DNA from 2 places in the Azospirillum sp. VT-I1 genome. Region 1 is predicted to be linked to the other one. Evidence: riboswitches for the same ligand, from Rfam matches in the RefSeq annotation. Region 1 holds a riboswitch; the other holds the start of a gene.
What was found. Region 1 has a riboswitch for cobalamin ahead of AB8P05_RS28205 (CbtB domain-containing protein). Riboswitches for the same ligand answer to the same signal wherever they lie in the genome.
Positions count from the first base shown of each region.

Region 2: linked by a shared signal. The riboswitch ahead of AB8P05_RS16870 (ABC transporter ATP-binding protein) and the one ahead of AB8P05_RS28205 (CbtB domain-containing protein) in region 1 are both predicted to bind cobalamin.

Region 1 is NZ_CP168805.1:545,651-559,785, forward strand. Features, by position in the region: gene cobW (cobalamin biosynthesis protein CobW) at 36-1,097, opposite strand; gene AB8P05_RS28200 (CbtA family protein) at 1,111-1,878, opposite strand; gene AB8P05_RS28205 (CbtB domain-containing protein) at 1,888-2,076, opposite strand; cobalamin riboswitch at 2,122-2,344, opposite strand; gene AB8P05_RS28210 (ABC transporter ATP-binding protein) at 2,688-3,455, shown strand; gene AB8P05_RS28215 (ABC transporter ATP-binding protein) at 3,448-4,170, shown strand; gene AB8P05_RS28220 (ABC transporter substrate-binding protein) at 4,324-5,532, shown strand; gene AB8P05_RS28225 (branched-chain amino acid ABC transporter permease) at 5,752-6,639, shown strand; gene AB8P05_RS28230 (branched-chain amino acid ABC transporter permease) at 6,676-7,617, shown strand; gene AB8P05_RS28235 (sigma-54 interaction domain-containing protein) at 8,000-9,415, shown strand; gene AB8P05_RS28240 (IclR family transcriptional regulator) at 9,528-10,340, shown strand; gene AB8P05_RS28245 (MarC family protein) at 10,435-11,088, shown strand; gene paaK (phenylacetate--CoA ligase PaaK) at 11,251-12,573, opposite strand; gene pcaF (3-oxoadipyl-CoA thiolase) at 12,648-13,856, opposite strand; gene paaI (hydroxyphenylacetyl-CoA thioesterase PaaI) at 13,925-14,135, opposite strand, start outside.
Region 2 is NZ_CP168802.1:638,600-652,734, forward strand. Features, by position in the region: gene AB8P05_RS16840 (sensor histidine kinase) at 1-280, shown strand, start outside; gene AB8P05_RS16845 (response regulator transcription factor) at 286-939, shown strand; gene AB8P05_RS16850 (TonB-dependent receptor) at 956-3,112, opposite strand; gene AB8P05_RS16855 ((2Fe-2S) ferredoxin domain-containing protein) at 3,246-4,031, opposite strand; gene AB8P05_RS16860 (FecCD family ABC transporter permease) at 4,048-5,076, opposite strand; gene AB8P05_RS16865 (ABC transporter substrate-binding protein) at 5,073-6,086, opposite strand; gene AB8P05_RS16870 (ABC transporter ATP-binding protein) at 6,083-6,922, opposite strand; cobalamin riboswitch at 7,046-7,265, opposite strand; gene AB8P05_RS16875 (hypothetical protein) at 7,636-7,854, shown strand; gene AB8P05_RS16880 (hypothetical protein) at 7,870-8,205, shown strand; gene AB8P05_RS16885 (sigma-70 family RNA polymerase sigma factor) at 8,310-8,819, shown strand; gene AB8P05_RS16890 (anti-sigma factor family protein) at 8,843-9,616, shown strand; gene AB8P05_RS16895 (hypothetical protein) at 9,690-10,154, shown strand; gene AB8P05_RS16900 (hypothetical protein) at 10,205-11,380, opposite strand; gene AB8P05_RS16905 (hypothetical protein) at 12,149-13,411, opposite strand; gene AB8P05_RS16910 (hypothetical protein) at 13,415-14,135, opposite strand, start outside.

The sequences.
Region 1 (14,135 bases):
TTAGGGAGGGGGCAAACGCCGCGACACCCTAACTCTTATCCAACAACCGCCCGCGTCACCGCATCACGGTCCAACCCCGTCTCGCCGATCACCACCAGACGGCTGCGGCGCTCCTCGCCGGGCTTCCACAGGCGGTCGTAGTGGGTCTGGATGCGGGTGCCGACACCCTGGACCAGAAGGCGCATCGGCTTGCCGGGCACGTCGATGAAGCCCTTCAGGCGCAGCACGCCATGCAGGCCGGCGACCTGTTCCAGCGTCATCGCCAGACGGGCGGGATCGGGCTGCGGCGGCAGCTCCACCACGAAGCTGGTGAAGTCGTCGTGGTCGTGGCCCTCTTCCTCATCATGGTGGCTGGGGCGGTTGGCGAGGTCGTCCTCCACCGCCGCGCCGACGCCGAGCAGAACCAGCGGATCGACGGCGCCCTGCGAGGCGCGGACCAGCTTGGCGTCGCGGCCGACCGTGTGGGACAGGGCGCCGCGGATCAGGTCCTCGACGCGGGCGAGATCGCCGTCGGCCAGCAGATCGGTCTTGTTGACGATGATCAGGTCGGCGCAGAGCAGCTGGTCCTCGAACACCTCTTCGATCGGCGTTTCATGATCGACGGTGCCGGCGGCGTCGCGCTGGGCCTCCAGCGCCGCGGGATCGGGGGCGAATCGGCCCTCCGCCGCGGCGGCGGCATCCACCACGGCGATGACGCCGTCGACCGTGACGCGGGTCTTGATCGCCGGCCAGTGGAAGGCCTGGACCAGCGGCTTGGGCAGGGCGAGGCCGCTGGTCTCGATCACGATATGCTCGGGCGGCTCCGGCCGGGCCAGCAGCTTCTCGATGGCCGGGACGAAGTCGTCGGCGACGGTGCAGCACAGGCAGCCGTTCGCCAGCTCGATTACGTCGTCTTCGGTGCAGGTCGGGTTGCCGCAGGCGCGCAGGATGTCGCCGTCGATGCCGACATCGCCGAACTCGTTGATGATCAGCGCCAGCCGGCGGCCGTCGGCCTTTTCCAGCAGGCCGCGGATCAGCGTGGTCTTGCCGGCGCCGAGGAAGCCGGTGATGACGGTCGCCGGAACCTTGCCGGCGGCCGTCTTGGAGAGTGCGGACATGGGACGTGGCTCCTTAACGCGCGCCGGGCTGGACCCGAAGGGCCGGGCGATGCTCGGCCTCGCCGGCCAGCCCGTTCATCAGCCAGCCGCAGGCGGCACCCAGGATCGCCCAGAACAGGGCGGCGCTGCCGAGCGAGGCGGTGACGAACCGGGCGGCCAGTTCCGGCGGGACGGCGCCCTCGGCGCTTTCCGGGTGGGGCGCGCCGATCAGATGGGGCAAGGCGGCGGCCAGGACGGCGGCGGCGATGACGAGGCGGTTGCGGGCGAAGGCGAGCGCGGCCATGCCGACGCCGGCCCCGGCCGCCGCGGCCAGCCACCAGAGCTGGCGCAGCTCCAGATCGGCCCCGGCCATGCCCGGCAGCTCCGGCGGCAGGCCGAAGGACGGCGCCAGCGACACCGCGACGAAGCCGCCGGCACCCCACACCAGCCCGCGCCGCGCATCGACCGGTCGGCCGGCCAGCAGAATCGCCGCCGACAGCAGCAGCGCATAGGCCACGCCGGTCAGCAGGTTGGAGACGATGGTCAGGCCGGTGCGCCGCATCGCCTCGTCCAGCGTGGTGGGCACGCCTTCGCCGACCTCGCGCACCGGGCCATGCTGGTGGGCCGTCTCGGAGGCAGAGGCGGAGGCGGGTGCGGAAGCGGCAGGCGGGGTCACCACCTCGTACTTCTCGGCTTCAAGGATCAGCGGGACGGTCGTCGCCTGCTGAACGACGGAAGCGGCCGTGCCGGAGAGCACGCCCGCGACCAGGGCGGCTGTGAACAGCCGCCGGATCAGATCCATGACCCTGGCTTAGTGGCAGGGGAACGCGAAGGAGTGACGGGCGTCGTGCGCCGCGTCGTGGATCTGCTGCGGCTGGGCGAAGCCGACGCCGTACAGCAGGAAGCTGCCCAGCAGGATCGCGGCGAAGGCGGCGACCGCGGTCTGGGCGGCGCTGCGGGTCGCGGAACCGGCGGCAGCGTGGAAGGAACGGGTGGTCATGGAAGGCAATCCTTGCTGTCCCGCCACACCCGGCGGGGTTGGGAAAGGGTGAAACATCCGCCGGCAGGTTTCCTGGCTCGCGGGTCGTCGCATCGCCGTCCGCCTTCCCGGCCCGGAAGCCAGTGGCATGATGGACGGGACGCTCGCCGCACACAGTTGCGGGGGCAGCCACGGCATTGGATCCGGCATGACCGGGATCCGCACCGCATTCCCTATTATCCCCGCCGCCCGTCAGGACGGGCAGGGCACCGTCGGACGGCCACCATCGCAGTGCCGCGCCGATTTGGCAAGCCCGCAATAAGGCGTCTGCCGCACGGACGATCTTGCATGCCGACACTTTGGATGCTGTCATGTTTGCCGGACAGAGTGTCCGCAAATCCGACACTTTCCGGGATGAGGGTCCGCAGCGGGAAGGAGGTGGGACGAGGCGAAACCGGCGGAGAAACAATGGGTCCACGGATACGGACGAAGCGAACCCCGCCCTGGCACGCTTCGTGCGTACAACAATCGGTGAAACGTCCCGCCGCATGGCGGCCCCCGGGTGAGGCCCGGAAATAAGCAAAGGGCTCTAAGCCCGACATAAGGACGAACGGGAGGAGAATTCGCGACCGATGAACGCCGCACCGAACGACGACATCATCCTGGAAGCGCGCAACCTGACGAAGGAGTTCAAGGGCTTCGTGGCGGTGAAGGAGGTGAACCTCCAGGTTCGCCGCGGCACCATCCACGCGCTGATCGGCCCGAACGGCGCCGGCAAGAGCACGGTGTTCAACCTGCTGACCAAGTTCCTGACGCCCACGCGCGGCCAGATCCTCTACAAGGGCCGGGACATCACCCGCACCAAGCCGGCCGACATCGCGCTGATGGGGCTGGTCCGCTCCTTCCAGATCTCGGCGGTCTTCCCGCATCTCAGCGTGCTGGAGAATGTCCGGGTGGCGCTGCAGCGCCCGCTCGGCACCAGCTTCCACTTCTGGAAGTCCGAATCGACGCTCTACGACCTGCATGACCGGGCGCTGGAGCTGATCGAGGCGGTCAACCTCTCCCCCTGGGCCAACCATCTGGCCGCCGAGCTGCCCTATGGCCGCAAGCGCGCGCTGGAGATCGCCACCACGCTCGCGCTCGACCCGGAGGTCATGCTGCTGGACGAGCCGCTGGCCGGCATGGGCCATGAGGACATCGAGGGCACCGCCGCCCTCATCAAGCGCGTCGCCGCCGACCGCACCGTGCTGATGGTGGAGCATAACCTGTCGGTCGTCGCCCACCTGTCGGACACCATCACCGTGCTCCGCCGCGGCGAGATCCTGGCGGAGGGACCCTACGAGGTCGTCTCCAAGAACCCGCAGGTGATGGAAGCTTATATGGGGACCGGACATGCCTGACGGGATGCAGACGAAGACTGCGATGCTGGAGATCGCCGACCTGCACGGCTTCTACGGCGAAAGCCATGTGCTGCACGGCGTCAACCTGGAGGTGCGGCAGGGCGAGGTGGTGACGCTGCTGGGCCGCAACGGCGCCGGCAAGACCTCGACCATGCGCGCGATCATGGGGATCATGGGCAAGCGCACCGGCTCCATCCGCTTCCAGGGGCAGGAGCTGATCGGCATGGCCCAGCACCGCATCCCGCGGCTCGGCATCGGCTATGTGCCGGAGGAGCGCGGCATCTTCTCCAGCCTCAGCGTGGACGAGAACCTGACGCTGCCGCCGGTGGTGAAGGACGGCGGGATGACGATCCCGCAGATCTACGACCTGTTCCCCAACCTGAAGGGGCGCGGCTCGACCCAGGGCACGCGCCTGTCGGGCGGCGAGCAGCAGATGCTGGCGATCGCCCGCATCCTGCGCACCGGCGCCACCATGATCCTGCTGGACGAGCCGACCGAGGGTCTCGCCCCGGTCATCATCGAGCAGATCGGTGTCGCGGTGCGGGCGCTGAAGGCGCGCGGCTTCACCATCGTGCTGGTGGAACAGAACTTCCGCTTCGCCGCCACCATCGCCGACCGCCATTACGTGATGGAGGAGGGCCATGTGGTGGACATGATCCCCAACGACCAGCTCAACGCCAACATGGACAAGCTCCACACCTATCTCGGCGTGTAGCCCGTCCAGCCTTCCGATCCGTCCCGGCATCGACGCCGCCCTGCCCGTTCCTGGGGCCGGGGCGGCGAACCGCCGGGGATTTGCCCGAATATGGCTCCGGCTTCCCGCGACGGGGACCGGCCGACAATAAATCCAAGAGGGAGAGACCTTCCGATGCGCACGCTTCTTCTCGCCGGCACCGCCCTGCTGACGCTGGCCGGGACCGCGATTCCGGCCGCCGCCCAGGTGTCGGACAACGTCATCCGCATCGGCGTGATGAACGACCGGTCGGGCATCTACGCCGATCTGGCCGGCGAGGGGTCCGCCATCGCCGCGCGGATGGCGGCGGAGGAGTTCGGCGGCAAGGTCGCCGGCGCCGCCATCGAGATCGCCGTCGCCGACCACCAGAACAAGGCCGACATCGCCGCGTCGAAGGCGCGCGAGTGGGTGGACACCGGCGGCGTCGACGTGATCGCCGACGTGCCGAACTCCGCCGCCGCGCTGGCGGTGCAGGGCATCACCAAGGACAAGAAGCGCATCTTCCTGATGTCCGGGCCGGGTGCGACGGCGCTGACCGGCGCGCAGTGCAGCCCCTACGGCTTCCACTGGACCTACGACAACTACGCCATGGCCGCCGGCACCGGCCGCGCCCTGTACGAGCAGGGCAAGAAGAAGTGGTTCTTCGTGACCGCCGACTACGCCTTCGGCCAGTCGCTGGAGGAGGAGACCTCCAAGATGGTGAAGTCGCTGGGCGGCACCGTCGCCGGCGCGGTCCGCCATCCGCTGGGCACCGCCGACTTCTCCTCCTTCCTGCTGCAGGCGCAGGGGTCGGGGGCCGACGTGATCGGGCTGGCGAACGCCGGCGGCGACACCATCAACGCGGTCAAGCAGGCGGCTGAGTTCGGCATCACCCAGTCGGGCCAGAGCCTGGCCGGCCTGCTGCTGTTCATCACCGACGTGAATGCGCTGGGGCTGCAGTCGGCCCAGGGCCTGATGCTGACCACCGGCTTCTACTGGGACATGGACGACCAGACCCGCGAGTGGTCGAAGAAGTTCGAGGCCAAGGCCGGCAAGAAGCCGACCATGGTGCAGGCCGGCGTCTATTCGGCGGTGAAGCACTATCTGAAGGCGGTCGAGGCGGCGAAGACCGACGACGCCGACAAGGTGTCCGCCAAGATGCGCGAGACGCCGGTCGAGGACATGTTCGCCAAGAAGGGCAAGATCGCCGCCAACGGCCGCATGTTCCACGACATGTATCTGGTCCAGGTGAAGGCCCCGGCCGAATCGAAGGCGCCCTGGGACTATTACAAGGTCGTCAAGACCATCCCGGCCGACACGGCGTTCATGGACCCCAAGCAGAGCGGCTGTGCGCTGGTGAAGTGAGGGGGCGTATTGCCCCCTCCCCATCCCTCCCCGCTTCGCGGGAGAGGGGCTGGACGCTTGTCGGCGTGAAGGTCAGCAAAGCGGCAGCGGAGTTCCCTCTCCCGCGATCGGACCGGCCTTTGGCCGGCCGAGAGCGGGGAGGGGTAGGGAGGGGGCAACGGTCGCAATCACTCAATCAAAACAAAAAACCAACAACCACGAACCGGGAGAGACGCGGATATGTTCAGCCTGCTGGGAGTTCCGCCCCAAGTCCTGTTCGGGCAGCTTCTGCTCGGCCTGATCAATGGTTCCTTCTATGCGCTGCTCAGCCTTGGGCTGGCGGTGATCTTCGGCATGTTGAACGTCATCAACTTCGCCCACGGCGCGCTCTACATGGTCGGCGCCTTCGTGGCGTGGCTGCTGCTGACCTCTCTCGGGCTCGGCTACTGGTGGGCGCTGGTGCTGGCGCCGCTGGCGGTCGGGCTGCTGGGCATCGCGCTGGAGAAGTCGATGCTGTCGCGGCTGTACAAGCTGGACCATCTCTACGGCCTGCTGCTGACCTTCGGCCTCGCGCTGATCCTGGAAGGCGCCTTCCGCCACCAGTATGGCGTGTCGGGCCAGCCCTATCCGATCCCCGACGCGCTGAAGGGCGGGCAGAACCTGGGCTTCATGTTCCTGCCGAACTATCGCGCCTGGGTGGTCGTCGCCTCCCTCACCGTCTGCTTCGGCACCTGGTACGCCATCGAGCGGACCAAGCTGGGCGCCTATCTGCGCGCGGCGACCGAGAACCCGACCCTGGTCCAGGCCTTCGGCATCAACGTGCCGGTGATGGTGTCGCTGACCTACGGCTTCGGCGTGGCGCTGGCCGGGCTGGCCGGCGTGCTGGCGGCGCCGATCTATCAGGTGTCGCCGCTGATGGGCTCCAACCTCATCATCATCGTCTTCGCCGTGGTGGTGATCGGCGGCATGGGATCGATCCTGGGCGCCATCGTCACCGGGCTGGGGCTGGGGCTGCTGGAGGGACTGACCAAGGTCTTCTATCCGGAGGCGTCCAACATCGTCGTGTTCGTCGTGATGGCGATCGTTCTTCTCATCAAGCCCGCGGGCCTCTTCGGACGGGAGCGCTGATCCATGACCGTCGCCAGCAACTCCACCACCATCGCCATGCGCGGGTCCTCCCGCGGCACCGGCACCGTCCTGATCGCCGGCGCCCTGCTGCTGATCGCCGTCGCCGCCCCCTTCGTGCTGTATCCCGTCTTCCTGATGAAGGTGCTGTGCTTCGCGCTGTTCGCCTGCGCCTTCAACCTGCTGATCGGCTATGCCGGGCTGCTCAGCTTCGGCCATGCCGCCTTCTTCGGCGGGGCGGCCTACATCTCCGCCCACACGGTGAAGGTCTGGGGCTGGGCGCCGGAGTTCGGGCTGCTCGCCGCCACCGCGGTGGCGGGAGCGATGGGTCTGGTCTTCGGCCTGATCGCCATCCGCCGGCAGGGCATCTATTTTGCCATGATCACCTTGGCGCTGAGCCAGATGATCTTCTTCCTGGCGCTGCAGCTGCCCTTCACCCATGGCGAGGACGGCATCCAGGGCGTGCCGCGCGGCGTGCTGTTCGGGCTGTTCGACCTGAACCAGCCGCTGACCATGTACTACACCGTGCTGGCGATCTTCGTCGGCGGCTTCGCCCTGATCTGGCGCACGGTGCATTCGCCCTTCGGGCAGGTTCTGAAGGCGATCCGCGAGAACGAGCCGCGCGCGGTGTCGCTCGGCTACCGCACGGACCGCTACAAGCTGGTCGCCTTCGTGCTGTCGGCCTCGCTGGCCGGGCTTGCCGGCGGGACCAAGGCCATCGTGTTCCAGCTTGCCTCGCTGACCGACGTGACGTGGCAGATGTCGGGCGAGGTGGTGCTGATGACGCTGCTGGGCGGCATGGGCACGCTGCTGGGGCCGGTGGTCGGCGCGGCGCTGGTCGTCACGCTGGAGAGCTATCTGGCGGCGACCAGCCTGCCGGTGCCGGTCGTCATCGGCTGCATCTTCGTCGTCTGCGTCCTGGTTTTCCGCCGCGGCATCGTCGGCGAACTGTTGCACCGGCTGCCCAAGCGGGGGCGTTGAGCCGCCGTCCCGGACCCGATCCGCAAACTCCCCCAGGGGGGACCGCAAGGTCCCCCTCTTTTCCCTTCCGCACCCGCTAGGGTGGTGTTTCCGGACGAGGGGAAAGATATAGCGGAGGATGTAGGGAACAGGTCCGTATTGCCTTTTTAAAAACTACTCTGTTTGCGCGTGCCGCCACACCCAACTCTGCCGAACGGGCGCGGATCGACCCCGCGTTTCCGGCCGTCCCCCTATGCCTTCCCTTTAATCCGACGGATGGGCTACTATGTTGACCTCTGATATTGTTGGCAAAATGCGCTGCGATGCAGCAGGCCCGAAGGCAGGAACTGCCGGGGGCCTCGACACCGGGACAACAAGAATCGGTCCTGTCTGGGAGGGTGAGGTGGGCGACACCGTCGATTTCGAAGCGCTGCGCCAGCGCGCGGTGCACTCCCTGTTCGAGCACCTGGAATCCATGTGCGTCGGTGCCGTCGCGGTCGATCACAACGGCCGCATCGCCTGGATGGACGAGAAGTACAAGGCGCTGCTGGGCGTCCCCGGCGACCCGCGCGGCCGGCAGGTGGAGGATGTCATCCCCAACAGCCAGCTGCGCCGGGTGATCGAGAGCGGCCAGCCCCAGCCGCTGGACATCATGGAGTTCGACGACCGGTCCTTCGTGGTGACGCGGATGCCGCTGTTCGGCACCGACGGCTCGATCATCGGCGCCATCGGCTTCGTGCTGTTCGACCGTGCCGAGTATCTGCGCCCGCTGGTCCGCAAATACGAGAAGATGCAGGAGGAGCTGGCCCGCACCCAGCAGGAGCTGGCGCATGAGCGCCGGGCCAAATACTCGTTCTCGCAGTTCCTGGGCGCCAGCGAATCGATCCGCGAGATCAAGCGGCTGGGCCGCCGCGCCGCCCAGATGGACAGCACCGTCCTGCTGCTGGGCGAGACCGGCACGGGGAAGGAGTTGCTGGCCCAGGCCATCCATTCCGCCAGCCCGCGGGCGGCCAAGCCCTTCGTCGGCGTCAATGTCGCCGCCATCCCGGAAACCCTGCTGGAGGCGGAGTTCTTCGGCGTTGCCCCCGGCGCCTACACCGGCGCCGACCGCCGCCACCGCGAGGGCAAGTTCCAGCTGGCCAACGGCGGCACCCTGTTCCTGGACGAGATCGGCGACATGCCGCTGCCGGTGCAGGCCAAGCTTCTGCGCGTCCTGCAGGAGCGGGAGATCGAACCGCTGGGCTCCAACAAGGTGGTGCGGGTCGATGTCCGCATCATTGCCGCCACCAGCCGCGACCTGCACGCCCTGGTGCGCGAGAAGCAGTTCCGCGCCGACCTCTATTACCGGCTGAACGTGGTGCCGATCACCCTGCCGCCGCTGCGCGACCGGCCGGAGGACATCGAGAGCATCGCCGACCGCATCCTGGAACAGCTGGCGATCCAGCAGGGCACGCCGCCGCGCGAACTGCTGGAGTCGGCGGTGCAGGTGCTGCGCGACTATGACTGGCCCGGCAACGTCCGCGAGCTTTACAACACGCTGGAGAGGGTGGTGGCGCTGACCGACGCGCCGATCCTGACCGCGCCGCACATCCGCAGCGTGCTGCCCGGCACCCAGCATCCGGCCGGCGCCTCGGCCCTGCCGCTGGCGGCTGGCGCCCGGCCGCTGCAGGAGGTGCTGCACGCCGCCGAGCGCCACGCCATCGCCGCGGCGCTGGAGGAGGCCAACGGCGTCAAGGCGCGAGCCGCGAAGCTGCTGGGCATTTCGCGCGCGTCGCTGTACGAACGCATGGTGACGCTGGGGCTGGGGGCGACGCAGTAGGGGCCGGCGCCGCCCCGCTGCTGTAATTTCGTACTGCGGAATACTGTTTCATTGACGCGCTGCCCGGCCGCTGGCAGGATCGCCCCCGCGTTTCATGCGGGAGGATCGGGTCATGCGCAGGCGGGAAGAGGCTCTGGTCGTCGACGATCTGGCGGACGACGAGAAGGACCCGCGCTTCGTCACCGCGCTGGCCCGCGGGCTGGAGCTGCTGCGCGCCTTCCGCCGCAACGAGTCGATGCTGGGCAACCTGGAACTGGCGCAGCGCACCGGCCTGCCCAAGCCGACGGTGTCGCGGTTGACCTACACGCTGGCCAAGCTGGGATACCTCGCCTACGACCAGAACACCGGCAAATACCGGCTCGGCACCTCGGTGCTGGCGCTGGGCTATGCCAGCCTGTCCGGCATGGGCATCCGGCAGGTCGCCCGCCCGCTGATGCAGGAACTGGCCGAGCAGACCGGGCTGGCGGTGGCGCTGGGCGGGCGCGACCGGCTGAGCATGATCTATCTGGAATGCTGCAAGGCGGCCGGCCCGATCACCCTGTCGCTCGACGTCGGCTCCCACATCAAGCTGTCGACCACCAGCATGGGCCGCGCCTATCTGGCTGCCCTGCCGGAGGAGGAGCGCGCGCCGCTGATGGCGAAGCTGGAGGAGCATGAGGGGGAGGGCTGGCCCGAGATCCGCGACGGCATCCTCCAGTCCATCGAGGACTATCGGACCCATGGCTTTTGTCGCTCCATCGGCGCCTGGAAGTCGGAAGTGCACGCCATCGGCGTCCCCTTCGTGCCGCGCGACGGCTCGCAGGTGCTGGCCTTCAACTGCGGCGGGCCGGGTTTCCTGGTCGACCCGCAGAAGCTGGAGGAGGAGTTCGCGCCGCGGCTGGTGGCGATGGTCCGGCGGATCGACGCGACGCTGTTCAACGGGTGAGAGCGTGGGGAGGCGAGGGGGTGCAACGCCGCCCTTGCCAGCATTGTCCCGTCCCAGCTAACTGTTCGGACGACCGACGGACACCCCGGATCCCATGCTCGACAGCTTCCTGCTTGCCTTCACCGCCCTGTTCTCCATCGTCAATCCGCTGGCGATGGCGCTGATCTTCAGTCAGGTCACGGCGGACAGCAGCCCGCGCGACCGGGCGCGGCTGGCCGGGTTGGTCAGCCTCTATTCGGCCATCGTCATGCTGACGGCGCTGTGGGCCGGCGCCTATGTGCTGAACTTTTTCGGCGTGTCGATGGCCGCCCTGCGGATCGCCGGCGGTTTCGTCGTCGCCGAACGGGCCTGGGCGCTGCTGACCGCGCCGGAACGGCACGAGGCGCGCAAGCAGGAACAGGCGGCCGGTGACGGCGATGGGCTGGCGGAGTCGGCCTTCTTCCCGATGACGATTCCCTTCACCACCGGGCCGGGCACGATTTCGGTCGCCATCGCGCTCGGCTCCACCCGACCGACGCGGGGCGACGGGCTGATCGAGTTCTTCCTCGGCATGTCGGGCGCGGCGCTGGCGATCGCGGCACTGATCTGGCTGTCCTACCGCTCCGCCGACCGCATCGTCGCCTTCCTGGGTCCGACGCGGGTGCGGGTGCTGACGCGGCTGTTCGCCTTCCTGCTGTTCTGCGTCGGCGTCCAGATCCTGTTGACCGGTGTTCTGGACGCCTTCCCGCTGCTGTCGCAGAAGGGCTGAAAGTCTCCCTCTCCCGCCCCGGGAGAGGGAAGGGGCCCATGCCGGAGCATGGGAAGGGTGAGGGGTATTCCGAGGAACCATGCGCTTCTGGATTCTTGGATCACCCCTCACCCTCCCCACTTCGTGGGTCCCCTCCCTCTCCCGGGGCGGGAGAGGGCATCATCAACCCTTCGGACGCAGGTCCTGCACGCGCTTGGCCTTGCCGATGGACCGCGCGATGCCGCCGGGTTCGACCACCTCGACACGGGTGCTGATGCCGATCAGCGACTTGATCGAGTGCTGCAGGTGCTTGGCGTGGCCGTCCCATTCCGACGGGTGGATGTCGTCATGCATCTCCACCCGGACGGCGAGGTTGTCCATGTGGCCGTCGCGGCTGACCACCAGCTCGTAATGCGGGGCGAGAGCCGGGATCTTGCAGATCAGCTCCTCGACCTGGGTCGGGAAGACGTTCACGCCGCGGATGATGAGCATGTCGTCGGAGCGGCCGGTGATCTTGTCCATCCGCCGCATGCCGCGCGCCGTCGGCGGCAGCAGCCGGGTCAGGTCGCGGGTGCGGTAGCGGATGACCGGCATGCCCTGCTTGGTCAGGGTGGTGAAGACCAGCTCGCCGTAGGATCCGTCGGGCAGCACCTCTCCCGTATCGGGGTCGATGATCTCGGGATAGAAATGGTCCTCCCAGATCACCGGGCCGTCCTTGGTCTCCACGCATTCCGACGCGACGCCCGGCCCCATCACCTCCGACAGGCCGTAGATGTCCACCGCGTGGATGTTGAAGGTGCGCTCGATCTCCTCGCGCAGGGCGCCGGTCCAGGGCTCGGCGCCGAAGATGCCGACGCGCAGGCTGGTGCCGCGCGGGTCGATGCCCTGGCGGCGCATCTCGTCGGCGATGTTCAGCATGTAGGACGGCGTGACCATGATGATGGTCGGCTTGAAGTCCTGGATCAGTTGCACCTGCTTCTCGGTCTGGCCGCCCGACATCGGCACCACGGCGCAGCCCAGCCGCTCCGCCCCGTAATGGGCGCCGAGGCCACCGGTGAACAGGCCGTAGCCATAGGCGATGTGCACGATGTCGTTGCGCGTGCCGCCGGCCGCCCGGATGGAGCGGGCGACGACCTCCGACCACACGTCGATGTCGCCCTTGGTGTAGCCGACCACCGTCGGCCGCCCGGTGGTGCCGCTGGAGGCATGGACGCGCACGATGTCCTCCATCGGCACGGCGAACATGCCGTAGGGGTAGGCGCGGCGCAGGTCGTCCTTCACGGTGAAGGGAAACAGCGCCAGATCCTTCAGGTCCTTGAAGTCGTCGGGATGGACGCCCTTCGCCTCGCACTTGGCGCGGAAGGACTCGACGTTGGCGTAGGAGTGACGCAGCGACCATGCCAGCCGCTCCGTCTGCATCGCCGTGATCTCGTCGCGGCTGGCGAACTCGTAGCGGTCCATGCCGGCCTTGGTCTGGTTCACGCCGCTGTCGGTCATGATGGACATGGTGCGCTTCTCCCCTTCGTGCTGATGCCCGGCGCTTGGCGGCCGGTGATGCCCTTTTTGACGGCGGTTTTCGTTCAGACCCGCTCCACCATCATGGCGATGCCCTGGCCGACGCCGATGCACATGGTGCAGAGCGCGCGGGTCGCCTTGCGGTCCTCAAGCTCCATCACCGCGCTGGCGACCAGACGGGTGCCGCTGGCGCCCAGCGGGTGGCCGAGCGCAATGGCGCCGCCGTTGGGGTTCACATGCTCGGCGTCGTCGGGCAGGCCCAGCATGCGCAGCACGGCGAGGCCCTGGGCGGCGAAGGCTTCGTTCAGCTCGACCACGTCGACGTCGCCGATGGTCAGGCCGAGGCGAGCCAGCAGCTTCTGCGTCGCGGGGGCCGGGCCGATGCCCATCACGCGCGGCGGCACGCCGGCCACCGCGGTGCCGACGATGCGGGCGCGCGGGGTCAGGCCATAACGCTTCACCGCGTCCTCGGACGCCACGATCACCGCGGCGGCGCCGTCATTGACGCCCGACGCATTGCCGGCGGTCACGCTGCCACCCTCCTTGCGGAAGGGGGTGGAGAGCTTGGCCAGCGCCTCCAGCGTCGTGTCGGGGCGCAGATGCTCGTCGGCGGCGACGATGGTCGGCTCGCCCTTGCGGCGGGGAATGGAGACCGGGACGATCTCGCGGGCGAGACGGCCGGACTCCTGGGCGCGGCCGGCGCGCTGCTGGCTGCGGACGGCAAAGGCGTCCTGGTCGGCGCGGGAAATGGCGTAGTCGGCGGCGACGTTCTCCGCCGTCTCCGGCATGCTGTCGATGCCGAACCTTGCCTTCATCAGCGGATTGACGAAGCGCCAGCCGATGGTGGTGTCGAAGATCTCCGCCTGCCGGGAGAAGGCGCTGTCGGACTTGCCCATGACGAAGGGGGCGCGGGTCATGCTCTCCACCCCGCCGGCGACGATCAGATCGGCCTCGCCCGCCTTGATGGCGCGGGCGGCCATGCCGATGCTGTCCATGCCGGAGCCGCAGAGGCGGTTGACCGTGGTGCCGGGCACCATTTCGGGCAATCCCGCCAGCAGCGCCGCCATGCGGGCGACGTTGCGGTTGTCCTCGCCGGCCTGGTTGGCGCAGCCGAGGATCACGTCGTCCACGGCGGACCATTCGACGCCGGGGTTGCGCTCCATCAGCGCTTTCAGCGGAACCGCCGCGAGGTCGTCCGGGCGCACCGGGGCCAGCCCGCCGCCGTAACGGCCGAAGGGGGTGCGGACGGCATCGCAGATGTAGGCTTCACGCATGGTTCGCTCCGAAAACAAACAGATGGGGATCGCGGGTGCGACCGCCAGGGGCGGTCACGTCGCCTGGATCACTCGACCGGGATCACGGTCCCCGCGATGCGCGCCGATTGGCCGCGGAACAGGCCGACCACCGTGCCGTCCTGGTTGGTGACGGTGACGTCGTAGACGCCGGAGCGGCCGCGCTTGTGCACCTCGCGGCATTCGGCGGTCAGCACGTCGCCCAGCTTGGCCGGCGCCGGGAAGGTGATGGAGCAGCCCGCCGCCACCGTCACCTCGTTC
Region 2 (14,135 bases), on a different replicon from region 1:
CGACCGCGGCCGGGGCATCGACGAGGGCAGCCGCGCCCGCCTGTTCGACCCCTTCTTCACCACCCGGCCGGACGGCATGGGGATGGGGCTCTCCATCTGCCGCTCCACCGTCGAGTCCTGCGGCGGCACGCTGAGCGTCCACAACCATGCTGAAGGCGGCGCGGTGTTCGAGTTCACCATTCCCGCGGCGTTGCCCGCCCAATCCGATCAATCGCCATCCACCCCTTCGCCGGCCATCCCATCGCAAATCGCTTCGCCGGCTTCGGCACGAGAGGACTGACCGCCATGCCGCCGACCTCCGCCCCGCAACAGCCCCCGTCATCAGCCAAGGACGATCCGCTGGTTCTCATCGTGGACGACGACGGCGGCATGAGGGAGGCGGTGGTCGACCTGTTGCGGTCCGTCGGCATTGAAAGCCGCGCCTTCGGCAGCACGGCCGAACTGCTGGCGGCGGCGGTTCCCGACCGGCCGGGCTGCCTGATCCTCGACGTACGGCTTCCCGGTCTGGGCGGTCTGGAGTTCCAGACGAGGCTCGAAAGCCTGGGCATCGCGCTGCCCATCGTCTTCATGACCGGTTTTGCCGACGTACCTATGTCGGTGCGGGCGATGAAGGCGGGGGCGACGGATTTCCTGATCAAGCCCTTCCGCGACCAGGACATGCTGGACGCGGTGGAGGCCGCCATCCTCCGCGACCGCGCCCGGCGGCGGGAGCGGACCGCCGCCCTGACGGTCGAGACCCAGGCCGCGACCCTGACCCCGCGGGAGCGCGAGGTGATGGCCGCGGTGGTCAAGGGCCGGCTGAACAAGCAGATCGCCGGCGATCTCGGCATCAGCGAGGTGACGGTGAAGCTCCACCGCGGCAAGGTGATGCGGAAGATGCAGGTCCGCTCCGTCGCCGACCTCGTCCGCAAGGCGGAGATGCTGAACCCGGAGGAGTGACGGCGGTCGCCCGAGGTCAGAAGCTCATCGAGAAGGCCAGCTCGGCCGAGCGCGGGCGGCCCAGCACCCAGCTGTTCGCGCTGCCGGCCACCGCATAGACCTCGTCGAACAGGTTGAAGGCGCGCAGGCTGAGCTTGGTGTCGGCGGTCGGCCGGTAGTCCAGCCCGGCGTTGACCACGGTGTAGGCGGGCCGGACGCTGGTGTTAGCGGCGTCGGCGTAGGTCTTGCCGACATACTGCACGCCGGCGCGCACCTCCCAATCCGGCAGGAAGGCCCAGCTCGCCCAGGCGTTGGCGGTGCGCTGCGGCACGCCGGTCGGCACGTTGCCGGCATAGGACACCGCGCGGCCCGAGACGGACTGGGTGAAGTCGTCATACCTTGCCCGCAGCAGCGCGCCGTTGACGTCCACCCGCACGCCCTCCCACAGGCCGAGCGACAGCGACGCCTCCAGCCCCCGCGACGATTGCCGGCCGACCTGCATCGTCACCCCCGGCCGGTTGGGATCGGTGGTGAGCAGCTTATCCTTGACGATGCGGTAGGCGGCCAGCGTCCACTCGCCGCGCCCCTCCAGGAAGGACTGCTTGACGCCGATCTCCACCTGCCGGCCGGTGGACAGGTCGAAATCCTTCTGCGTCGGCGACAGCGAGATCAGGTTCCCGACCGGATCGACCGCGGTGGCGTATTGGCCGTAGAGGGCAAGGCCGGGCATCACCTCGTACACCGCGCCGGTCCGCCAGCTGGTGGCGCGGAAGTCCTTGGTGTAGCTGGTTCCCGTCACCAGATCCCAGCGCTCCACCGTCGGCGCGTCGTAGCGGATGCCGCCGACCAGCGACAGCTGCGGCGTCACCGACAGACGGTCCTCGGCGAACAGGGAATATTGGCGGGTGCGCGACCGGCTGCGCGGGGTGGTGCCGGCACTGTTGAGGAACAGGCCGGGTGCCGGGTCGAAGGGATCGACACTGCTCGATCCGCCATAGGGCGCGTTGTTGGTGTGCTTGAACTCGATCCGGTTCAGGTCGAAGCCGCCGACCATCTCGTTCTTCATGCCGAAGAGGCTGCCGCGCCACGTCGCGTCGAAGCGGTCGCCCACCTGCCGCTGGTCATGATAGATCTCGATGTAGCTGTCGCGCATCACCCGCCGGCTGGCGGCGTTCCAGGCGTAGCTTTCCACGTCCTTCCAATGGCGGTGGCTGGTCAGGTGATAGGCGGTGTTGCGCAGGGTCAGCGCGTCCGACACCGCCCATTCGGCCTTCAGCTGGGTCCAGTTGTCGCGATAGCGGATCTCGCTGTCGGCGACGTTGAAGTTGCGATGCCGCAGCGCGCGGTCGAGGTTGCCGGCGATCAGCGGCGTCCCGAAATACTCCTGGGGCTGCTGGTCGCCGTAATCGTTGGACAGGGTGACGGCGAGGTCAGGCGTCGCCTGCAGCTTCACGGCGCCGGAGACGGCGAGCGACTTGCTGTCGCCGCGGTCGACCCAGCCGTCGGAGCGGTTGCCGCTGACGTCCAGCCGGTAGGACAGCTTCTCGCCGACCGGACCGCCGCTGCCGATGGCGGCGCGCCGGGTGCCGTCGGTGCCGATGGCGGCCATCGCCTCGTTGCGGAACGCGGTCGTCGGGCGCTTGGGCACCACATTGACGACACCGCCGATGGCCCCCTCGCCATAGAGGACGGAGGCGGGGCCGCGCAGCACCTCGATCCGCTCCGTCGACCATGTGTCGAAGGGGAAGGTGACGGTCCCCGACCCGACATAGAGCCGCGTGCCGTCATAGAGCTGCATCACCGAGCCATGGCCGGCGAAGCCGCGCGTCGCCAGCGACGACCCGCCATTGCCGGGTGCCGCCAGCGTGGTGAAGCCGGTGGCGTTCTGGGTGACGGCCTCCGTCACGCTGGTCTGGCCGCGGTCGCGGACGGTCCGGCCGGAGATCACCTCGATGCTTGCCGGGGTCTCCAGCGGGGTCAGGTCCAGCCGGCTGCCGCCGCTGTTCGGCCGGTCGAGCGCCAGACCGGCGGGGGCCGCGTCCGCCGAGCGCCCGGTCACGGTGACGGGTGACAGGGTGAGCGGCGCGTCGCCCTCCTCGGCACTTGCGGCCGTGGGCGCGACGGCGGCGGCGACCAGGAACAGCGTTGCCAGCGGGGCCGGGCGGCGGCTGGGGCGGGAAGGGGCGGGCGGCATCGATGATCCTCCTGGGTGGCTTTGAAAAGGACATGGAAAGGCGTTCCGCGAAGGCGGTCTTCGCGGGGGTGGTCGGGTCCGGTTGTCGTGAGAAGGCGTCCCGGATTTCACCGGGCGGTGCGGGGCGGCGGCGTCAGCCCATCGGGGCGTCCTCCGCCGGCCGGTTGCTGTGAAGGATGTCCGCGGCGTCCGGGCTGTCGGCCAGCAGATGTTCGCCGACGATGCGGTCGATCCGCTCCGGCGTCAGTTCGCCATACCAGACCGCATCCGGCTGGATCACCAGCAAGGGCCCGCGGTTGCAGGGATAGAGGCAGCTGGTCCGCGCGCACATCACCCGGCGGGGACCGGCGTTCAGCGCGCGGTGGGGCTTCATCGCGGCGCGCAGATGCTGGTACAGCGCGTCGGCGCCGCGATGCAGGCAGCGCGCGCCGGTGCAGAAGAACAGCTGCCGGCCATGCTCGGGCATCTCCGACCAGCCGGGCTTGCCGAGGCTGGGCTCGACGCCGTGCACATCGTCCATGCTGTCGGACGGGCCACCGGCGATGCGGTCGAGGGCCGCCGGCAGGTCCAACGCGCTCTCTACCGGAGGCGCCAGCCGAACCGTCATCCGCGCCTCGCGCGCGGCGGTCCAATGGCTGAGCGCGCCCGGCAGCCAGGCCGACAGGCTGGGGTCGGCCGGCACCATGCTGGGGATCACCAGGGCGTCCGCAATGCCGGCGCGTTCCAGCTCCGCCAGCACGGCGGGCAGGGCCGGGCCGGACAGATCGGCATAGGCGGTCGCCACCGTCGCGGGAACGCCGCGCGCGGCCTGAAGGACGGCCAGGGCCGCGGCCAGCGCCTTCAGGTTCTGCCCATGGTCGAAGGAGGCCCGTCCGTAGAGCACGATGGCGCGCGACGGCGAATGAAGGGTGGGAGTCATCGGTTTCCGGCTTTCGTCAGGCCGGCGCGCGGCGGCGCATCAGCCACAGGAAGAAGGCGCCGCCGACCAGGGCCGTGGCCACGCCGACGGGGATCTCGCGCGGAGCGAACAGGGTGCGGGCGGCGACATCCACCCACAGCAGCAGCAAGGCCCCGCCGAGTGCCGCCACCGGCAGCAGCATCCGCAGATGCCCGCCCACCAGCATGCGCGCGATGTGCGGCAGCACCAGCCCGACGAAGCCGATGCCGCCGCAGGCCGACACCAGCGCGCCGGTCATCAGCGCGGTGACGACGAACAGCTCCAGCCGCAGCCGCTGCGGATCGGTGCCGAGCGAGCGGGCCGCATCGTCGCCGAGCGCCAGCGTGTTGACCGTCTCCGCCCGCAGCCACAGCCAGCCGAGCCCGCACAGTGTCAGCAGGGCGGGGGCGGGCAGGACGCTCCAGCGCGCGGTGCCGAAGCCGCCCATCATCCAGAACAGCGCCGCGTCGGCGCTGCGGTCCGCCGTCGCGACGATCAGGGCGTTGGTGACGGCGTGCAGGATGAAGGCGACCGCGACGCCGGTCAGCACCAGCCGCTCGCTGGTCACGCTGCCGTCGCGCCCGCGCGCGGCGGCGAAGACGATCAGCATGGCGGCGAGCGCGCCGAGGAAGGCGGCGGCGGGCAGGCTCAGCGTTCCGGCCACCACGCCGGCGAACAGGATGACGCTCACCGCCCCGACCGAGGCGCCGGCCGATACGCCGAACAGATAGGGGTCGGCCAGCGGGTTGCGCGTCACCACCTGCAGCACCGCACCCACTGCGGCCAGCCCGGCGCCGGCCAGCGCGCCCAGCAGAACGCGCGGCAGCCGCAATTCCCAGACGATGTTGCGTTCCGCCCGGCTGAAGCCGTCCGCCGGAAAGGCTGCCGGCCAAAGCTCGTGCGAGATGACCGACCAGACGGTGGGAAGGGGGATGCGGGCGGCGCCGAAGCCGACCGCGGCGAACAGCGACAGGATCAGGGCGGCGGCCAGCACCAGGCACAGACGCAGCGGGCGGGCGCGGCTCATGGCGTGAACAGCTCCGGGTGCAGGGTGCGGGCCATCCGTTCCAGCGCATCGACGTTGCGCGTCGAGGGGGTCTGCTCGGCATAGGTCAGGACGATGAACTGACGCTTGCGCACCGCCTCCACGTCGGCCAGCTGGGGGGCGGACAGCAGGTGGCGGATGGCGGCTTCGGCCGGGACGCGGTGGTCACTGACGATGATCCATTGCGGGTCGCGCCGCGCCATCTCCTCCCAGCTGACCCGGACATAGCTGTTGGCGATGTCGTCGAAGATGTTGCGGCCGCCGGCCAGCTCCATCAGCAGGCTGGTCATGCCTTCGCGCCCCACCGACAGCGGGGCGGCGTCGGTGTGGCAGTCGTCGCAGTACATCACGCGCGGTCGCCGGGCGGCGGTGCCGGTCAGCCGGGTCACCGCGGCGACGCGGCGGCGGAAATCGGCGACCATGGCCTCCGCCCGGTCGGCGATGGCGAAGATCCGGCCCAGCGCTAGCAGGTCGGCATAGAGCGTGTCCATGCTGATCGGTTCGCGCGGGCCGATGCGGATGCAGCTTTCCCGCAGCGTGTAGGTGGCGACCCCCATCTCGGCGAGACGGGCGGGGGTGAGTCCGCGGGCCTCGTTGAAGCCATAGCTCCAGCCCGCGAACAGGAAATCCGGGTCGGCGGTCAGCACCGCTTCCAGCGTCGGGGCGCGGTCGGGCAGTTGGGGCAGGGCGGCGACCGCGCCAGGCGGTGCGATCAGGTGGCGTTCGGCCCCGGCGATGCCGGAGACCGCGACCAGCCGGTCGGCCAGCCCGAGATCGAGCATGGTCTGCGTCATGTTGACGTCATGGACCATCGGCCGCTTGGGAGGCGCGTCGAAGCGGGCGGTCTGGAAGCAGTTCGGCACCTCGACCGGATAGCTCTGGGCATGGGCATGGGCATGGGCGGGGGCGAAAGGGGCGGGGGCGAAAGGCAGCGCAAAACCGGCGGCCAGCAGGGCACCGGGGACAAGCTTGCGGAAAAGGGCCGAAATCATGCCGGATCCAGTCGATGGTTCGTCAGCGGCGACAGGTCGATGCGCAGACGGCCGTCGCTCGGGCGGCGGTCCACGGCGGCGGCGACCCGGTAGACGGCGGTGAGCCGCTCCGCCGTCAGCGCCTCTGCGGGGGCGGCGTCGGCCTGCAGCCGGCCGTCCTTCAGCAGCAGCAGGCGGTCGCACCAGCGCGCCGCCAGCTCGATGTCGTGCAGCGTCATCACCACGGTGATGCCCAGCGAGCGCACCAGATCGAGGACGGCGAAGCGGTGCTGGATGTCCAGATGGTTGGTCGGCTCGTCCAGCAGCAGGATGCGCGGGCGCTGGGCCAGGGCGCGGGCGATCATCACCCGCTGCCGCTCGCCGCCCGACAGCTGTTCGACCGGGCGTTCGGCCAAAGCCTCCAGCTCCAGCCGGGCCAGCGCATCCTCGACGATGGCGCGATCCTCCGCCCCGCTTGCGGAGAAGACGGAGCGGCGGTGGACCAGCCGCCCCATGCCCACCACATCGCGCACGGTGAAGCCGAGTGCGGCGGCGGAATCCTGCGCCTGGAGCGCCAGACGGCGGGCAAGCTCCGCCGGGCGCAGGGCGCGCGGATCGGCGCCGTCGATGCGGATCCGCCCGGCCGAGGGCGCCTGCAGGCCGGCGAGGCAGCGCAGCAGCGTCGTCTTGCCCGAGCCGTTGGGCCCGAGAATGCCGAGGATCGCCCCGTCGGGAACGGTGAAGCCGACATCCGACAGGACCTTGCGGCCGGCCAGCAGGCAACTCAGCCCCTCCACCGCGACGGCGGGGGTGTGGCGGGGGTGGGGAACCCCTGTGGGGGAAGGCGCTGGCGTCATCCGTGCATCCTGCCTTTTCGGGCGGGAGGATCGGGGCGGACGCATTGCGAAAGGTGCTGCGGCTCCGATGCGGAGTCCGGACGCACGCAGGCAAGCGTTCCACCGGGACACCCCGCCCGAGGACGTTTCGTTGTGGTGCTGGCAGGTCTCCTGGCTTGCGGGTCGACACCGGTCCGTCCGGCCTTCCCAGCGCCCTTGGGCGCCAGTGGCAGGAAAATGACGGAACGGCTCACCGCTCACAGTTGCGGGGACAGCTCCGGTCTCGCCGCGCGATGCGGCTCACCGGATTCCCTCTTAGCTTCCGGCGGCGACCGCCGGAAGAACCAGTACCGGGGCCATTCATGAGCGAGCCGGCCGCACAGGTCAAGGTTCGAAGCGGAAGGCCGGCCGGAATTTTCCTTGCCGGGCGGTTCCGTTCCTGTCCCCGAAGGCCGGGGAGAGTGTCTGCAAATGGCTCATCCTTCATACCTGTCCGGTCGTTCGTCGGTACGCATACATGTTATGTTATAACATAACACTTCTTGCCGTCGACCCCTTTTCCTCCGCGGGACATCCTCCGGGGTGTCCGGCCATGTCCGGTGCTCGCGATTTCCGGCGAATCCGGCGGATTAATCCCCGGGCCCGAGCGTAATTCAAAGGAACGATCGGAACGGGCGCCGCCCCTGGGCGGAACGACGTGACCGCATCGAGCCATCCGAACCGCGGAGGCCGCCATGACCTTTCCACGCTGGACCGTTGCCCTCGCCATCGCCGCAATCACCGCCATCTGCTTCCTGCTGGCGCTGGACTGGATCACCGACGAGCAGCTCGGAGCCTGGGCGCCCTATTCCATCGGGGTCGCGCTGATCCTGCTGATGTTCCTGTCGTTCGGCGCCATGCCGCGGGCGAACGCGACCCGTGCGTCGCGGCGCCTGAACGGCGGAAACGATTGAAAGCGGAGGACCGTCATGAGCCTGCACACCGACCCCGACGAGCGCTCCAGTCTCTTCGCCGAAGGCTTCGAGGCCTATGTCGCGCGCGAACATTGGGCGCCGATCCTGATCCAGGCGCTTCTCTACGGAACCACCCTGGTGGTCGTCGCGCTCCTCCTTGGCCTGCCGGTGCTGAACGCGCTGGCGCTGGTGCATGTGGTGGCGTCCGTGTCCGGCTTCTTCGGCGCCCTGCTGGCGATGCGGCTGGAAGAGATGGAGCCGGGGACCGCCTCGGTGGTCATCGCGCGGCGGAGCCTGGCGGCGATGCTGGTGTCCGGCACGGCCCTGCTCCTGGTGCCGTTCGCCCAATGATGGCGGGGTGGCGACGCCGATCCGTCCCGGCCGGGGATTAAAATGCTCCGCCGCGCGAACATATGGAAGCAGCCCGTTCCGCAAGCCGATCATGGAGCGACGATGTGACGTTCAGCCTGCGAAGTCAGTTGTCCGATCAGGTCCGCAGCTTGCGCCGCTACGCATTGACCCTGGTGCGCAACCGGGACGATGCGGAGGATCTCGTGCAGGAGACGCTGATGCGGGCCATCGCCGGCGCCCGGACATACCGGCCCGACGGCAACCTGCGCTCCTGGTTGTTCGGCATCCTGCACAACGTCCATGTCAGCGACCGGCGGCGGGACCAGGTGCGGACCCGCGCGGCGGCCTCCATCGAACCCCTCGTTCACAGCGACATCGCCCCCAACCAGCCCAGCCATGTCGAACTCGCCCGCACCATGGAGGCCTTCGCCCGGCTTCCCGAGGACCAGCGGCGGGCGCTGACCCTGGTGGCGGTCGACGGGATGAGCTACCAGGAGGCCGCCGCGATTCTCGGCATCCCCCTGGGAACGCTGATGTCGCGGCTGGGGCGCGGGCGGGAGGCGTTGCGCGCCGACGTGCGCGGGGACGACGGCAAGCCCCTTTGCGGGTGGTGAAATGAGCCATGATGGGGAACGGGATGAACGGTGATCGGGAAGCCGACCTGCACGCCTACATCGACGGCGAGCTTGACCCCCAGCGTCGGCTGGCGTTCGAGGCCTTCCTGGCCTCCCACCCCGCGGTCGCCGCACGGCTGCACGACTATCTGCATCAGAGGGAGGCGCTGCGTCAGGGCTTCGCGCAGATGCTCGGCGATCCTCCCCGGCAGACGGAAAGCCTGATCGGGCGCCTGTACGGCCGCCTGCGCCTGGAGCGCGCCGTCCGGCGCTTCGGACCGCTGGCGGCGGCGGTCCTGCTGCTGGTCGGCGGCGCCAACGTCGCGGCGCTGATCCATCAGCAGAAGACGGCCCTGCACGGCGTGCCGGCCTTCGCCGACCAGGCCGCCGAGATGCATGCGACGGCGGTCAGCCAGAGCCTTGCGTTCTCCGACCTGACCCCGGCGGACCTGACGGCGATGGCGCAGGGGCTGCCCCACCGTCTCGGCAGCGTCACGGTCAACCTGCCGAACCTGGAACCGAACCTGCTGACGCTGGTGCGGGCGACCATGGTGCCGCTGAACAACGGCATCGGCCTGCAGTTCGTCTACCGCGAGAGGGACGGCGAAATGCTGACGCTTCTCGTCGTCGCCGAGGAACCGGTCGATGACAAGGGTCTGCACGCCGTCGAACAGCGCGGGCTTCAGCTGGTCTATTGGCGCAACGGCGCCACCGCCTACACGCTTGCGGGCAGCCCGTCGGACAGCGACCTGCTTGTGGTCGCCAAGAAGATGGCGGACAGCGTGAGGCGGTCCTGATCGCGAAAGGAGGAGTTGAATGAGCGTACCGATTTCATCCGAACGGCGGAGGTTGACGGCAGCGGAATTCGAAATGGTCGAGCAGACCCACCATCCCCGGATCTGCGCGCTTTCCGACGAGGAACGCACCGCCATCATGCGCCGGATCCGGGACTATCGGGACAAGGCCAGGACCGTCGCCAACCAGCAGCGCCGCGAGATGCGCCGCAAGGCCGAGCCGCGCGGCGGGCGCGAGGCGGCTGACAACAGCGGCACGGCGCTGAAGGTGCAGATCTTCACCAGCGCCCTGAAACGCCTGAACCGCGAAAGCCGCAGGATGGAAGAGGCGGCCAGCCGGCCGCAGAGTGCCATCGCGCGGGACGCGCTGGACCTCAAGCGCGCCAACCGGCGCAAACACCATCCCGCCGCCCGGCAGACCTCGTCCCAGGGGATGCGGGCGATCACGAACGACCAGCGGACCGTCGATACCGATCCCCGCGAGATCGGCCGGGTTTCGCAATTCGTCAAAGACTCCCAGGCCCGCCGGGACGCGCGCTGAACGAAGGCGGATAACCCGGAGATATCCAGGCGCCGCAGCGGTCGTCCGCCTCAGCCCGTCATCTCGCCGGTGCGGATCAGCATCGGCACCGGGCCGGGGCGGACGAGCTGCGGGGCCGGCCGGCCGGCCGGCGGGGGCGCCACGCTGACCGCCTTGATGTCGCGACCGGTGGCGATCGACCAGTGGGTGATGATCGTCCGCAGGTCGCTCACGAGCTGGGGGTGCGGGCTGCTCGCCATATAGTAGGCGGAGGCCTTCGACGGATCGGTGGCGTCCTTGTCCCGCTCGATGAAGGACAGGAGGTTGGACAGCGAGAAGGCCATGCTGAAATAGCTGTCCGACCGCGCATGGGCGGGAACGCCGACCCGCTCGCCGATCTTGCGCAGACGGTCGCCCGGGCTCGCCGCCTCCGCCTTCAACGCCCGCACGACTGGCGTGTCGGCCATCAGGGTCAGGTGGAACCAGCCCATGGTGGCGACAGCGACATATTCCTCCAGCAGAAGGTTGCCGTTGTTCCGCCGGATGCGCAGCATTTCGCGCAGGCGGCGGACATGGTCGGCGATGGCGGCATTGTCGGTCTCGTTGGGGCCGACCGCATTGGCCTGGTTGGCGATCCCGCGCCAGACCTCGCGCAGGAACGCTTCGAAGGCCGGAACGAAGTCGCGGTTGGCGGCCTGCGGCTTGTCGTAGGGATAGGCCCGGTTGCCGTCCATCCCATGGTTCAGGTCGAGACCGAGAAGGCGGTAATAGGCGTTGCGGCGGACCGAGCGCAGGTCGCGGCGCAGCCAGTTGCTGAGCGCCATCACGGTGCCGCTCGGCAGGTCGCGGTAGAACAGGTCGACCGTGGTCCTGATCCACAGCGCCGTGTCGGGATCGGGCGTCTCGAACCGTTCGCCCGCCTCATATTCGCGGATGACCCGGTCGAAGATCTCGAAAGCCCGCGTGTTCTCGACCAGATAGGCGTAAGCGAGATGGTCGAAGGGTTCGTCCTTGTTCGACTTGGTGATTCCGTCAAGCAGTTGCGGAGCGCCGATGGCGGTCGGCCGCAGGTCGGCGGGAGTGCCGTAATCCGGATAGCCGGCGGGGAGGGTGCGGGTGGCGAAGAAGATGTCCAGCGCTTCCAGCAGCGTTCGGGAGTGAAGCCTGAACAGCGCTTCGATCCAATCCGCATCCGGATTGATGACAGGGGTGGCCCCCTTGTTCCAGGCCGCGAACTTGAAGAACATGGCTCACTCCCCGGTTTGATGACGCCTGCGCCGGCGGCCGGGGCGCGCGGCGCCGGCCTTGCCGGTGGACGGCCCGGTCAGGCGGCTGCCGGGCCGGAACGAAAAAATCGTGGCTGCGGTGGAGCGTGCCGTCCTCCGTCACCACACGGATCCGCCCGCCTTCGGTGTGCGCCGGGATGTGCGCGAAGAGGATGCCGTCCCGCCATTGGAAATCGCGGGGCGCCAAGTCGGTTTCGCCGATCTCGACCGCGACCGGGCGGCGGTCGAACCGGCCGATGGACAGCCAGTCCTCCGGCACCTGCGGCGGCCTGTCCAATCCGGTCTCGATCTCGAAGGCGGCGGTGACGGTGCGCGCGGCGAGCCGCAGCGGGGGCACGCAGGCGAAGCTGCGCGACGGCCAGCGAAGCGTGACCGCCGCCGGTTCGTCCGGCGTGTCGAAGTCCTGCGGCACCGTCAGGAAGACGGCGGCGCGGCCTTCCGTGCCGTATTCGACCCGAACCGGGATGCTGCGGCCTTGCAGGAGGGCCAGCACCGGTGCGGTTTCGAAGGTGCCTTCGACGCGCAGTTCCTGGCCGCGGCGCACGGTGCCGTCGTCGTGGAGGTTCTGCAGCCGCAGCGGCCCGTCGCCGGACGGCGCGATGGCGGCCTCCGCATCGGGCAGGCTGCCGCGCAGCAGAAGGACATGGGCGGCGTATCGGCGCTGGAGTTCCAGGGCCGGCGGGGTGAGCGGCGGTCTCGGCCAATAGGTCGGTGGCATTGCTGTCCTCCTTATGCCGCGCGGGAGAAGCTGCCCACCCGCAGGGTCCAGGCTTCGAACTCCTGCGCGGTCTCCCGGGCCCGTCCGGGCTCCAGCGCCATGCGCAGTCCCGATAGCGCGAGAAGGCGGACCGGCTCGGCGCCGGCCCAGTAGGGCGAGGTGTAGAGCGCCTCGCCAAGCTGACCCGCCCATTTCTGCAAGGCCGCGGGATGGACGCGCATGGGGTCGAGCAGGGCCGTCAGCGGCCGGCCGCCCAGCGCACGCATCGGCCGGTCCAGCGCCAGTGCCGCCAACCGCGGCAGCAGCTCCAGCGAGCGTTCCAGGAACAGGCGCGTCGCCGGTTCGGCCCGCTCCGGCCGGTGCAGCTGGCGCCAGGAGGCGGCGAGGTCGTCCCAGGGTCCGGCGCCGAACGCCCGGCGGCACAGTTCGACATTCAGCAGCACCCGGATGAAGGGGACGGGATGCGGGTCGCCGGGCAGATAGCGCAGGACGCTGTCCTGGTCGGCGGCGACCACGTCGTGCAGGGCGGCGACGGCGGCGTAACCGCAATGGGCGAAGGCGAAGATGTCGGGAACCACCTCCGACGCGGTCTCCTCCCAGATCCGGACGACCTCCGGCGGCGCCGCCGGGCCGATCTCCTTGCGCAGCAGCGCGGCAAACTCCTCCGTCCAGCCGAGGAGATGGGCGACCTGATGGCCGGTCTCGTGGATCAGCGAGGTCGGGCGGTAGAGATTGTGCCGGGTGATCTTGATGGCGGCGGCCGGGCTGACCGTGTCCTCGTCCCACAGCCGGATGCCGGCCCGCAGGATGGAGGCGCCCAGCCCCTTGTCGATGTAGGTGAGGGCGGGCGGCACCGGACGGCCGAGCGGGCGCAGGACCGCCTCCATGCTCCGCGACGCGATCAGGTCGAGCGCGCGCAGATGCGACCGCAGCTTCGGATTCGTCCGGGTATTGATTGCATCGCCGTAGAAGTCGAGCGTCGTTTCCACCCTGACATAGCGTTGCCGGAACAGGACCAGCCGCGCCTGCACCGCCAGCAGTTCCTCCTGCGTCCGCACCGCTGCCAGATCGCGCTCCAGCGCCGCGACCTCCTTGCGCAGCCGGTCGATAACCCCCTGGAGCTGCCGCCGCAGGGACAGGTCCAAATAGCGTTCGACCGACGCCCAGGCTTCGGCCGCGGCGAAGTTGCTCGGCTCGTTGATGGTCGTCACGGCGGCCTGCCAATGGGCGATCTGGCGGGCGATCTGCAGCCGCATGGCCTCGCTCGGCGTCATCGTTCATGCCCCGCGGAAGCCCGCGACGATGCCGACGGAGGGCGGCCGCAGCGCCCCGACCGCCGCGCGTACGTCGCCCATCCCCGGCAGCCGCCTGGCGAGGATCACCTGCAGCACCTTCAGGCCGGGATGGTTGAAGGTGAAGACCAGCGTCACGCCGCAGGCCGGCTTGCGCGTTGCTTCGGCGAACTCCTCGAAGCGACGGTTGAGATAGGCGATCAGGGCGGCCTTCAGCAGCGACAGCAGCGCCTTGCCCAGCTCCTCCAGGAAATAGGCCAGCAGTTTCTTGCCGGCTTCGGCCAGGGCCGCCTGCCAGAACTCCTCGCCCTGCAGGTCGCCGGAGAATTCCTGGTAGATCTTCACGTGGTTGCTCGGCCCCTGGGCCATGCTGGTGACGGCGTGCCTCAGGCCGTTCAGGAACTGCACGGCGGCGTCGGCGCCGACCTTCGGTCCGGCCGCCAGGATGCGCTGGGCATCCGCCTCGCCGAGATAGAGATAGACCCGCACTTGGCTGCTGCGCAGGTCGATGGCGACATTGAGCTGGCTCGGCGAGCATTTCGGACCGACCACGCTCCCGCCGCCGCGCGGCAGCTCCAGGACGTAGAAGCGCTGTCCGACGCCGATCCTGTGGCGGCTCTCCAGGAAGTTCCGGCCCAGGTCGCGGCCCAGCCCCGGTTCGTTCAGCAGCAGGCCGGCGGCCTCGGTGGTCAGGGGATGGAACTGC